DNA from 3 places in the Paenibacillus sp. A14 genome. Region 3 is predicted to be linked to each of the others. Evidence: riboswitches for the same ligand, from Rfam matches in the RefSeq annotation. Region 3 holds a riboswitch; each other region holds the start of a gene.
What was found. Region 3 has a riboswitch for cobalamin ahead of V4U88_RS13285 (ABC transporter substrate-binding protein). Riboswitches for the same ligand answer to the same signal wherever they lie in the genome.
Positions count from the first base shown of each region.

Region 1 (3,746 bases), on a different contig from region 3:
CTCCTTTGGTGAACGCAAAGCCAGGCAGCTTTTCCCCGAAAAACTCAACCATATCCGTCCGCTCAAATTCGCCGTGAACCAGCACGTCCAGGCCGATTTCCTCCTGGATGTCGATCCAGGTGCGGATCTCTTCGCGAATGAATTCGTCATACCGTTCGGCCGTCCATTCGCCTTTGCGCCATTTTTGACGGGCCGCACGAACTTCGGCGGTTTGCGGAAAGCTTCCGATCGTCGTTGTCGGAAGAAGCGGCAGGTTCCACACGCGCTGCTGCTCCCCCCGACGTACCTCAAACGGACTAATCCGTTCGGAAGGCTGCTCCGCGATGCTTCGAACCGCCTCCTGGACGTTTTTGCGGCTGCGCGACGGGTCCGCGTTCAAGCGTTCCAGGGCCTGACGGCTTTCCGCCAGCAGGGCCGGGGTTTCGCCTTGCAGCGCCTGATGCAACGCCGCGACTTCATCCAGCTTCTCTTCCGCGAAGGCCAGGGCATCCTTGAGCACCTCCGGCAATCCCTCCTCTCCCTGGGCCGAAACCGGCACATGCAGCAGGCTGCAGGAAGGCTGGACAATCAGATCGGAATCCGCAGACAGCAGCCCCGCAATCTCGCCGATGAAATCCTGGACCGCGGGCAGATCGGACCGCCAAATGTTGCGGCCGTCCACCACTCCCGCAGCCAACGTCTTGCCGGCCGGGAAACCGTGTTGCCGAAGGGCTTGCAAGTTGCCTTCCCGCCCATGCACGAAATCCAGGCCAATCCCGCGAACCGGCAGTGCAATAATCTCCTCGTACCGTTCGACGGCATCGAAATACGTTTGCAGCAAGATCCCGGCTTGCGGCAGCTCTGCCGAAATCGCACTATAGATTTCCTGAAGCAGCGCCAAATCCTCATCCGATACGAAAGTAACGAGCGCCGGTTCATCGACTTGAATCCATGCCGCACCTTCCTGGTCCAGTTCGCGCAAAACGGTGACGTACAAAGGCAAAAGCTTTTGGCTCCATTCCCGAAGACTTCCGGACGCGCCTTTGGACAGCTTCAGAAAAGAATATAATCCGAGAACGACCGGCTTGCCGGCGATTCCCAGCTTCTCTTTGGCTTCACGGTAGGCTTGGAGCGGGAGATTCGCCGTAAGCTCCGGCTCCCTGTTTCCCAGCTCGGGGACGATGTAATGGTAGTTCGTGTTAAACCATTTGGTCATTTCGCTGGCAGCAGCGGTTTTGCTGCCTCTGGCCACCGCGTAGTATGTTTCGAGCGGAACAGGTCCGCCGCTGTATTCAAAGCGTTCGGGCACAAGTCCGAACATTACGGCCGTATCCAAAACCTGATCATAGTAGGAAAAATCCCCCACCGGAATCCAATCGATCCCTTTCCCCTTTTGCAATTTCCAATGTTCGCTGCGAATTTCGGCTAACTGGCGGTGAAGCTCCGCCTCCTCCAATTTTCCGCTCCAGTACGCTTCGATCGCTTTTTTCCATTCCCGCTGTTTGCCGATTCTGGGGAAACCCAAATTTCCGCTCGATATTTTACCCATAATTATAAGCCTCCTCAACATATGTCTTTCGAAAATAGCAATAAATGCGGCAAGAAATCAAAAAGGCCCTCTTTAGGCAATGCTAAAGAAGACCTTCGTATAATTGTCCGATGGATCGAATCTCTAACACCTCCCTATCTCCCGTAGGTACAGCAGTGTTGCCGGAAAAGGCAGGTCTCCTGGCTTCGGAGTCATCGCCGATCACGCTGCCTTCCCAGTGTCTTTCGACATCAGTGGCCATTTCTCGCATGACGGCTCCTCCGTTACAGTGGCGGGACCGCGCCGGCGTTTCACCGGACTTCCCTTTTAAGCTTCAGCCGCGGCTGAAGCACCTCTTCCCACATTATGCAGTTTTAAGTATGAACTCAATACTAACGGATGTCGCCGGATAATTCAACAGTAATCTTATCGGGATCTACTAGTTTCAACTAAAATTAATTAAAGTTATCCGCTACCGCTTTGTTCAGCATGCCGATGCAGCGGTCAAGATCCGCTTTGACCTGCTTTTTGTAGAGTTTGGCTTTTTCCGCTCCATCGTCGGTAAAATGGTACAGCACGATCTCTTGGAAATCGACGCTGGGGTCATTGCCTTTCAAATGCTTGGTCCTGTATAGAATCCCTTCCTGCACCAGTTCGTGGAGGGCCCGGTAGATTTCGCTCTGCGGCGGTACGTAGCCGAACGGCTTGAACTCTTCTTTCAATTCCTCCAGCATTTGATAGCCGTAACCCCTGCGCTGTTCCACTTTCGTGATCAGAAATAGCTTCAGATAAGCCCGCTGCGCAAGCATAAATGCCATAGCCGTCCCCCCTGTTTCTTATAGATCAATATAACTGAAGTCTAAAATTTGTACAACCGGACCATCTTCCCCTGTTTTACTGGATTGGTAAAAGAACAAGATACGGTGGTCTTAACTTAAAATTGTGAGGATCTGGGTACGCGCAAAATGCTTTTTCTATTGTGAATTTTTCATATATTGAAATTGCATAATTAAGGTTTTGGTCGTAGCCAAATGAACTATTTTTACTTATGTGATTTATATCACAATTGAGTGTTCAATTCCCTTGTACCCTTGACTTATCGGATAAGAGGAGGAATCGATCCATGAAGTTTCTAAAGCCCGCTTTTTTCGTCCTGGCCAGTCTCCTCGTGCTGTTGACCGTTTGGTTTTCGGGTTCCGCTCAGCCCGTTCGAGAGGCCGAACCCGCCCAGGAAGCAAAGACTCTCGATCAGCCTCCGGTCGAGCCGGTGGTCCGCCGCGACGGTCAGGTCGTTCATATCGAACTCACCGCCCAAGTATCGAATGTGGAGATTTCCGAAGGCGTCGAATATAACGCCTGGACCTTCAACGGCACTGTTCCGGGTCCCGTCCTCCGGGTCAAAGAGGGGGATATGCTGCAGTTCACTTTGTCGAATTTGGACCCCAATATGCCCCACTCGATGGATTTTCACGCGGTGCATGCGGCTCCCAGCAAGAAATTTATCGATGTGATGCCGAATGAAAAGGGCAGCTTCACCTATACTGCGGCGACGCCGGGGGTGTTTATGTACCACTGCGGCACAAGCCCCGTTCTGATGCACGTCGCTAACGGAATGCATGGCCTTATCATCGTGGAGCCGAAAAACGGTTATGCGACGGATTCGCTGATCGATAAGGAATATACGCTCGTCCAAAGCGAATGGTACAGGGAGCATGACGAAGAGGCTTTTCTGCATGAGGAACCGGAATATGTGGTGTTCAACGGAGATGATTTTTCCTTGAAAAATCATCCGCTGCTGGCCAAGGTCGGCGACCGGGTCCGACTGTACGTCTCCAACTCCGGACCGAACGAGGTTTCCTCGTTTCATGTCGTCGGCGCCACGTTTGATATTGTCTATATGAACGGGCACCCCAAGAACGGGATGTATGGCCTGCAAACGGTGCTCATTCCCGCGGGCGGCTCGGCGGTCGTCGAGTTTACCGTGGAGGAGGAAGGCGATTACCCCATTTTAAGCCATCAATTGAAGCATGCCTCCAAAGGCGCAACCGCGATCTTGCGGGTAACCGCGGACGGCAAAGATACGAACGAACCCGCCATGGCGCATTAGTCCGCAAAAATCAACGATTTTAATTCAAAACCAATGTGATAGAAATCACAAGGTTATCCTGCCGGACTTTTATAATGAGATCGAGGTGAATTGATATGAACCGAAATGAAGCTAAAGTAGTTGAACTGGATG
Region 1 covers NZ_JBAGJD010000003.1:142,395-146,140, forward strand. Annotated here, with positions in the region: gene metE (5-methyltetrahydropteroyltriglutamate--homocysteine S-methyltransferase) at 1-1,528, opposite strand, end outside; cobalamin riboswitch at 1,681-1,879, opposite strand; gene V4U88_RS08610 (helix-turn-helix transcriptional regulator) at 1,963-2,325, opposite strand; gene V4U88_RS08615 (multicopper oxidase domain-containing protein) at 2,631-3,614, shown strand; gene V4U88_RS08620 (DUF2249 domain-containing protein) at 3,710-3,746, shown strand, end outside.
Region 1: it holds a riboswitch for cobalamin, as region 3 does, so the genes downstream of both, metE (5-methyltetrahydropteroyltriglutamate--homocysteine S-methyltransferase) here and V4U88_RS13285 (ABC transporter substrate-binding protein) in region 3, are expected to answer to the same signal.

Region 2 (3,746 bases), on a different contig from region 3:
ATCCGTTCTTCGTAACCCTTAATAGCTTCTTTTTCGGCATTAATTTTTACATTTAAGCCGTTAATTTCCCTATTAAGCTTGTCTATTTGATTGGTCCATTTAGTCTCGGGAGTTAACGCACTCCCCTCTTGCGCAGGAGCCGGAGCCGTTGTGCCTCCTGTTCCTTCCAATACGATCGTCTTCCCCTTTACATCGAGCGAGGTCCCCGTAGCTTCCGCGATTGCCCGCACCGGAGCGTATGTAGAACCGTTGATAACCGCCGCTTCTGCGATCATCTTGCCGTCCTGCTCAACCGCATAGACTCCCGTTACCTTCGCGCCCATGATCGATTTAACTGCCGCGGCAAAAGTCGGAACTCCTCCGAAAAGCAGCGCACCAACAACCAAACCAGACACCGCGCCCGTTATGAAATTCTTCTTCATCAATAGCTCTCCCTTGGAAAATAATTCTACCTATACCTATTATCAGCCACGGAGGTTGGTAGTTTCAAGTATTTAAATCGTATGATAATGTGAATCACCACACGCAAAAAAAACGCGCCCCCCGAAAACCTCGGAAGCCGCGCTGTGCTTGAGTTATAAAAGATGCTGGTGAAGGGAATTGAACCCCCGACCTACGCATTACGAGTGCGTTGCTCTACCCCTGAGCTACACCAGCAGAATCACTTGGTAAAGTGAAACAAAAATTATTATACTCCGTTTTAAAAATATTGCAAGGGCCAATGTCTGGTAATTAAACCAACCATTTGCTTGGCTGCAACAGGGTTAGGATGAACCGAGTTTATCCTGCACAGACCGCAGCTTCTGCTCCGAGGAGCTCTCTTTGTCCCGCCGGTCATCGATTTTAACCGAAGTGGAAACGCGCTGGGCCCCGGATTGAAACGGAGCCTCATGGATCGCCCGAATCGCCGTAAAAATTCGATCGAGCGGCCCCTCGATAATCGTACTCATCGAAGTCAGGGTGCATTGGACTCCTTCCTGCTTTTCAAGTACCCGCTGCAGCTCGGCAACATATGAACTCAGACTGGTGGAACCTGTACCGATCGGAATGACCGTAACTTCCGCGATCGCCATGTGACAACCTCCCGTTGTTCCGCTAACCGGATTTTTTATTTATTGTAACAAGTTCGGGACCCGGAATTCAATCGGTAAAGGTCGAAAGGTCCGTCGCTTGTGATAAAGACTCGCTCTGCGGTGGGCAATCGAACCTCCGATTTTATCTAACGCAAACTATAACCGCTATTTGCGCCAAAACGGCCGGTCTCCATTTTTATCGGACACAGTAGCGGCTATTATTTCCGTTACGCGTTAGTGCACCTCCACCCGAAACAACCCACCGCAAGCAGACAACGGACTCCCCTCCGCCCCCGCTTACTCCCCTCCCAAACTAGCAAACGCTTACCTCATCATCGCCACAATCTTGCCTCAAAATCTACTATTTTTTTTCGTCCCCGATTCCCCGCATCCTGATTGCTTTCGACTGTTTTTCAGCTGTTTTTCAAATTCAAATTCTGTTATCCGCCCGTTTACAAACACAATATATTGGGTTATTATGATACAGCATCAACCAAATATAGTGTACAGACGGGTGAACCGGCACAAGCACGATGCCGGGGCTTAATAGGGAAGTGCGGTGCAAATCCGCTGCGGTCCCGCCACTGTAACCGGAAGCTTTATAGAGAGTGCGATCCCCCGGGTCTCACTAGCTATAGATCAGCATCCTCCGGCATATGCCACTGCAGACGCCATTGTCCGCGGGAAGGAGCCGGAAGGTCCGGAAGCCAGGAGACCTGCCCGTCTGGATGGCACCCGAGTAGCCCTGCGAGGTACAGGCCAAGGTGTCCGCTTGCCGCCATACATATAAGTCATTCTGGCGCGCCGCAAAGGCGACGTGCTGTTTTCAAAGAGCGCAACCGGGCATTTTCGACCTCTTTGGGGGTGGAAATGCTTTTTTATTTCTAATTGTGAATCGGAAGGAGATTTTATCATGGCACTGCTCAACCATTTCACTACAAATACAAATAAAGGTACCTCCAAGGAACAAATGCTGGATGAAGTTATTAATCTGGGCGAGGAAATCGTATCCAGCTCCAATTTGGAAGTCCTGCGCGAAAACGCCAATTTGAACGGGGAAAGCTTCTCGGGCAAAATGAGCAAGTTCGGCAGCGAATACGCCAAATGGTACGCCAACCATTTCGTGATGCCTGCGCGGCTCGTTCAAGCGATCCAAGATAATGTGGTCTATGTGCACGACCTCGATCAATACGCCATCGGCACGACGAACTGCATTTTTATCCCGTTTGCCAAACTGCTCCGCGAGGGCTTCAATACCGGCAACGGCAGTGTCAGACCGCCGAATTCGATCATGACGGCGATGGCGCTCGTCGCGATTATTTTCCAGTCGCAGCAAAACAGCCAATACGGCGGCGTCTCCGCCAACATGCTCGATTTTGACCTGGCCCCTTATGTGGCCAAGTCCTTCGCCAAATACTTCCGCAAAGGGCTGGATTATTTGGAAGAAGGCGATCCGGCCGCCGACCTCGGCGGTGAGGTGACCATGAGCCGCAGCGATCTCCGGGAGCGGTTCCCGAAATCTTTCCGATACGCGTTAAAAGAAACCGAAACCGAAACGCTCCAGGGCGCGGAAAGTCTGATCCACAATCTCAATACGATGTCGAGCCGCGCGGGCGGGCAAATCCCGTTCACCAGCATCAACTACGGCACCTGCACTTCGCCGGAAGGCCAGCTCGTTATCCGTTCGCTGCTGTCCGCGACAATGCGGGGACTCGGCAGCGGGGAGACGCCGATTTTTCCGATCCAAATCTTCAAGTGTAAACAGGGCATCAACCAGAATCCGGGCGAACCGAATTACGAGCTGTTCCTGATGGCGGCCGAATGCTCGGCCAAGCGGCTCTATCCGAACTTCGCCAATCTGGACGCACCGCTGAATCTGATGCATTACGATCCGCAGAATCCGGATACCGAATTCGCCACTATGGGCTGCCGCACGCGCGTGCTGAGCGACCGGTTCGGCCGGAACCGCCTGTCCGGCAAAGGTAATCTTTCCTTTAATACGCTGAATCTCGTCAAGCTCGGACTGGAGCACGGGATCGCGCTGGGCCGGCGGAAGGAAGCCGATGAGCGCGGATTCTACCGGGAGCTGGACCACTACCTGGACATTGCTCTGGAAGGCCTGCTGCACCGCTTCCAGATCCAGTCCGCCCAAAAAGCCAAAGCCTCGGACTTTATGATGCGTGAAGGGGTATGGGAAGGCGGCGAACAGCTCGGTCCGGATGACGCGGTCGGAGAACTGCTGAAGCACGGCAGCCTTTCCCTCGGCTTCATCGGTCTTGCGGAGTGCATGAAGGCGATGTACGGCAAGCACCATGGCGAGGATGAAGCGGTCTACAAAAAAGCTTACGATTTGATCGCCTACATGCGCGACTACTGCGACCGGATGAGTGAGGTTCACAACCTGAACATCACCCTGTTCGCCACCCCGGCGGAGGGGCTGTCCGGGAAGTTCACGAAACGCGACCGCGCCTTTTACGGTACTGTGCCGGGCGTTGTGGAACGCGAGTATTATACGAACTCCTTCCACATTCCGGTGTATTACAAACTCAGCGCCGCCAAAAAAATCGAGCTCGAAGCGCAGTTCCACAACCTGTGCAATGCCGGAGCGATCTCCTATATCGAATTGAACGGCAACGCCCGCAGCAATCCGGCGGCGTTCCTGAAGATCGTCCA
Region 2 covers NZ_JBAGJD010000007.1:159,192-162,937, forward strand. Annotated here, with positions in the region: gene V4U88_RS18940 (hypothetical protein) at 1-422, opposite strand, end outside; tRNA gene V4U88_RS18945 (tRNA-Thr) at 586-657, opposite strand; gene V4U88_RS18950 (MTH1187 family thiamine-binding protein) at 765-1,073, opposite strand; cobalamin riboswitch at 1,569-1,811, shown strand; gene V4U88_RS18955 (anaerobic ribonucleoside triphosphate reductase) at 2,044-3,746, shown strand, end outside.
Region 2: it holds a riboswitch for cobalamin, as region 3 does, so the genes downstream of both, V4U88_RS18955 (anaerobic ribonucleoside triphosphate reductase) here and V4U88_RS13285 (ABC transporter substrate-binding protein) in region 3, are expected to answer to the same signal.

Region 3 (3,746 bases):
GAGTCTGTCATCCCACGGACCCTATTTGGCAGAGACACAAACATAAGCCCCGGAATTATTCGACAGGGCTTTCCGCGGCTATGGCCCGGAGCCTGGTTAATATCGCGGTCCCCGCCACGGCCGGAATACGGGCGATCGATCCCTGCTGCGGGATGGGCAACGTTCTGATCGAAGCCCTTTCCATGGGGATCGAGATTGTGGGACGGGATCTTAATCCGCTCGCTATTCGCGGAGCGAGGGTAAATCTGGCTCATTTCGGGTACCGGCACGAAGAACTTGTCAGTATCGGTGATATGAATGAAATTGACGGGCATTTTGACGCGGCGATTTTAGATATGCCTTACAATCTATGCTCCGTTCTTCCTCTGGAAGAGAAGCGGGCGATGCTATCAAGCCTGCGCCGGTTCAGCGACATTTCGGTGGTCGTATCCACGGAAGAGCTGGAACCCGAGTTGGAGCGGGCGGGTTTTCAAATTCAGGGCTTCGCCAAAGTAACGAAGGGGGCTTTTGTGCGAAGCATCTGGGTATGCCATAGCTGATTGAGGGCTTATCACGAGCCAGCTGAATACTTGGACGAACCGCACAGCGGAGTCGCTCTTTCGTATTGTAAGTTTACGGCTTTTCCCCTATAATCCAAAAGAGATAGATCGCCTGGATTCAAGCGAATAAGAAGTACCCGTCGGTCCCGAAGCCCGCTTGTTTTGCGAGCCCAGGGTTAAAAGGGAAGCCGGTGAAAGTCCGGCACGGTCCCGCCACTGTATACAGGGACGCGCCCAAGCATGCCACTGTCTTACGCCACAGTACGACGGGAAGGCGGGCGTTCGTCGGTACCTGGAAGTCAGGAGACCTGCCCACGGGAATGTTAGACGGTCCTTCGAGGAAAGGATGACGTTCTGCTTAGAGGACGGACCCGAGCGTTCCGGCACAGGAACATGACGGCTCCGCTATAACTTTGTAGACGTAACCCATCCGCAGGATGGGTTTTTCTTCATGAAGAGACATCAAGTTTCGCTTTATGTCAGGCAGACCAGTCAAGAACTACAGAACACAGAAGGAGCGAAAGAGATGAAAAAGTGGACCAAGATCTGGGGGATCTGGCTTCTGGCCATTCTGTTGCTCGTCACCGCAGGCTGCGGGGCGAACGGTAAAAATTCCGCGGAGAACGGCAATGGCGGACAAGCTCAGCAGCAACAGGAAACGCCAAAGGATACGTCGAACGCAACGGACCAAGAGAGTCCGAAAACGACTTATCCGCTTACGGTAAAAGACGGGTACGGCAGCGAATTTACGTTCGAATCGGCGCCGCAGCGCATCGTGTCTCTGGCACCGTCGGAAACCGAAGGGCTGTTCGCTTTGGGGCTGGACGAGCAGATTGTCGGCGTTTCCGACAATGACGATTATCCGGAAGCCGTAAAAGACAAGCCGAGAATGGGCGGCTTCCAGGTTAATGTGGAAGCGGTCGTTGCGGCTCAGCCGGATCTGGTGCTGGCGGGGAACCTGGTTGGCGAGGATACGGTGAAGAGTCTGACGGATCTCGGTTTGAAAGTGTTCCGTTCCAACGCGAAAACGATGGAAGAGGTCATGGCGAACATCCGGTTGGTCGGGCAAATTACAGACCGTCAGAAGGAAGCCGGCGAGGTAACCGGCCAAATGCAGGCCGAACTGGATAAGGTAAAAGAAGCGGTGGGCAAGCTGCCGGCCGATCAGAAGAAAAAGGTCTATATCGAGTTCTCGCCAGGATGGACGGTCGGTAAGGGCGAATTTATGGATGAAATGATTACGCTGGCCGGCGGGGAAAATGTCGCTTCCGATATTAACGGCTGGAGCGAAATCAACGAAGAAAACATTATCAAGGCGAATCCGGATGTTATTCTTTACGCCAAAAGCGTCGTTGACGAGAACAACCGGACGCTCGCCGATATCATCAAGAGCCGTGGAGGCTGGGATAAGATCACCGCGGTTAAGGAAGGCCGCATTATCGGATTGGACGACAATTTGTTGAGCCGACCCGGTCCACGCGTGACCAAAGGGCTTATTGATGTGGCCAACGCGATTTATCCGGATTTGATTAAGCCGTGAGGACCAAACTGGCAGGCTACGGATTTATAGGCCTCGGGCTGCTGATTCTTACCCTGCTGGTCTGTGTGGGATTCGGCTCCGTCAAAATGCCGATCCTCGAGATCGCGAAGATCCTGCTGCATCGCCTTCCGGGCATCGGCCATTGGATCGAGCCGACCTGGAATACGGCTTCGGAGCAGATCGTCATGCAAGTCCGGCTGCCCCGCGTGCTCCTCGGCCTGCTGGTCGGGGCGTCCCTGGCGGTTGCGGGTGCGGCGTTTCAGGGCGTGCTGCGCAATCCGCTTGCCGAGCCGTTTACCCTCGGGGTTTCCTCCGGTTCTGCTGTGGGCGCGGCGGTATTGATTTTTTTCGGGTGGCAGTTTTCGATCATCGGGGTGTTTACCCTCCCGGTCGTCGCTTTTCTGACCGGGGCGGCTACGCTATGGATCGTCATGTGGCTGGCCCGGGAGAACGGCAAAATCCCGATCGAAAATCTGATCCTGTCAGGTGTGGTCATGCAGTCCTTCCTGGGTGCCGTCGTCTCGTTCCTGACGGCGATGTCCAAGGAGACCGTGAACCAGATCATGTACTGGACCATGGGGAGCTTGAGTCTGCGGGGATGGTCCTATACGGCCATCCTGCTTCCGTATCTGGCGCTGGGAGGATTGTTTCTCTGGAGCAGGGCGCGTTCGTTGAACCTGTTTGCCTTGGGGGAGCGGGAAGCGGCCCATTCCGGGCTAAACGTGGAATCGACCAAGCTGATCATTCTCCTCGTCGCTACGCTAATGACGGCTGCGGCGGTTTCCGTATCGGGGGTCATCGGGTTTGTCGGCCTCGTCGTGCCGCACATGATCCGGTTGATCACCGGACCCGACTATCGCCTGATTATCCCGCTCTCTGCGATCGGAGGCGGTATTTTCATGATGTGGAGCGATTTGGCGGCCCGTTCGTTGCTTGCGCCCACGGAAATCCCGCTCGGAATCGTAACGGCTTTTGTCGGAGCGCCGTTTTTTGCTTATCTGCTGTATCGTAAAAAAAGAGCAAGGGAGAAGGAGCTGTCATGATCCAGGTTAAGAAGGTCACCAAGTGCTACGGGAAATTCAAAGCCTTGCAGGACATTGACTGGAGCATTGCCCCGGGGGAGTTTTGGGGCGTGATCGGCCCGAACGGCAGCGGGAAAAGCACCCTGCTCAGCTTGCTTTCCGGCGTCGAAGCGCCCGATCGGGGGGAGATCTCCTTGGCCGGGCGCTCTTTGTCCTCCTACGGCCGAAAAGATCTGTCCCGGAAGCTGGCCGTGCTGCAGCAGGACGGGCTTCCTCCTATCGCATATACGGTCCGTGAAGTTATAGAGATGGGCCGGTTTGCTTTTCAGGATTGGCGTGGCCGGGAAAAACAGGGCGGCGCGGAGGAATTGCTTGAACGGATCATGAGGAGATTGGAGCTGGCCGATCTGGCGCATCGGCCGCTCAGCAGTCTGAGCGGCGGGCAAAGGCAGCGGGCCGCTCTCGCCAAAGTGATGGCCCAGCAGCCGGAGGTCGTTTTACTCGATGAGCCCACGACCTACCTGGATATCCGTTATCAAATGCAATTTATGGATCTCATCGCCGGTTGGCAGCGGGAAGAGGGCTTGACGGTCGTGTCCGTCATGCACGATTTGAACCTGGCTTCGCTTTACTGCGACCACCTGC
Region 3 covers NZ_JBAGJD010000004.1:398,209-401,954, forward strand. Annotated here, with positions in the region: gene V4U88_RS13280 (TRM11 family SAM-dependent methyltransferase) at 1-539, shown strand, start outside; cobalamin riboswitch at 664-869, shown strand; gene V4U88_RS13285 (ABC transporter substrate-binding protein) at 1,066-2,079, shown strand; gene V4U88_RS13290 (FecCD family ABC transporter permease) at 2,076-3,122, shown strand; gene V4U88_RS13295 (ABC transporter ATP-binding protein) at 3,119-3,746, shown strand, end outside.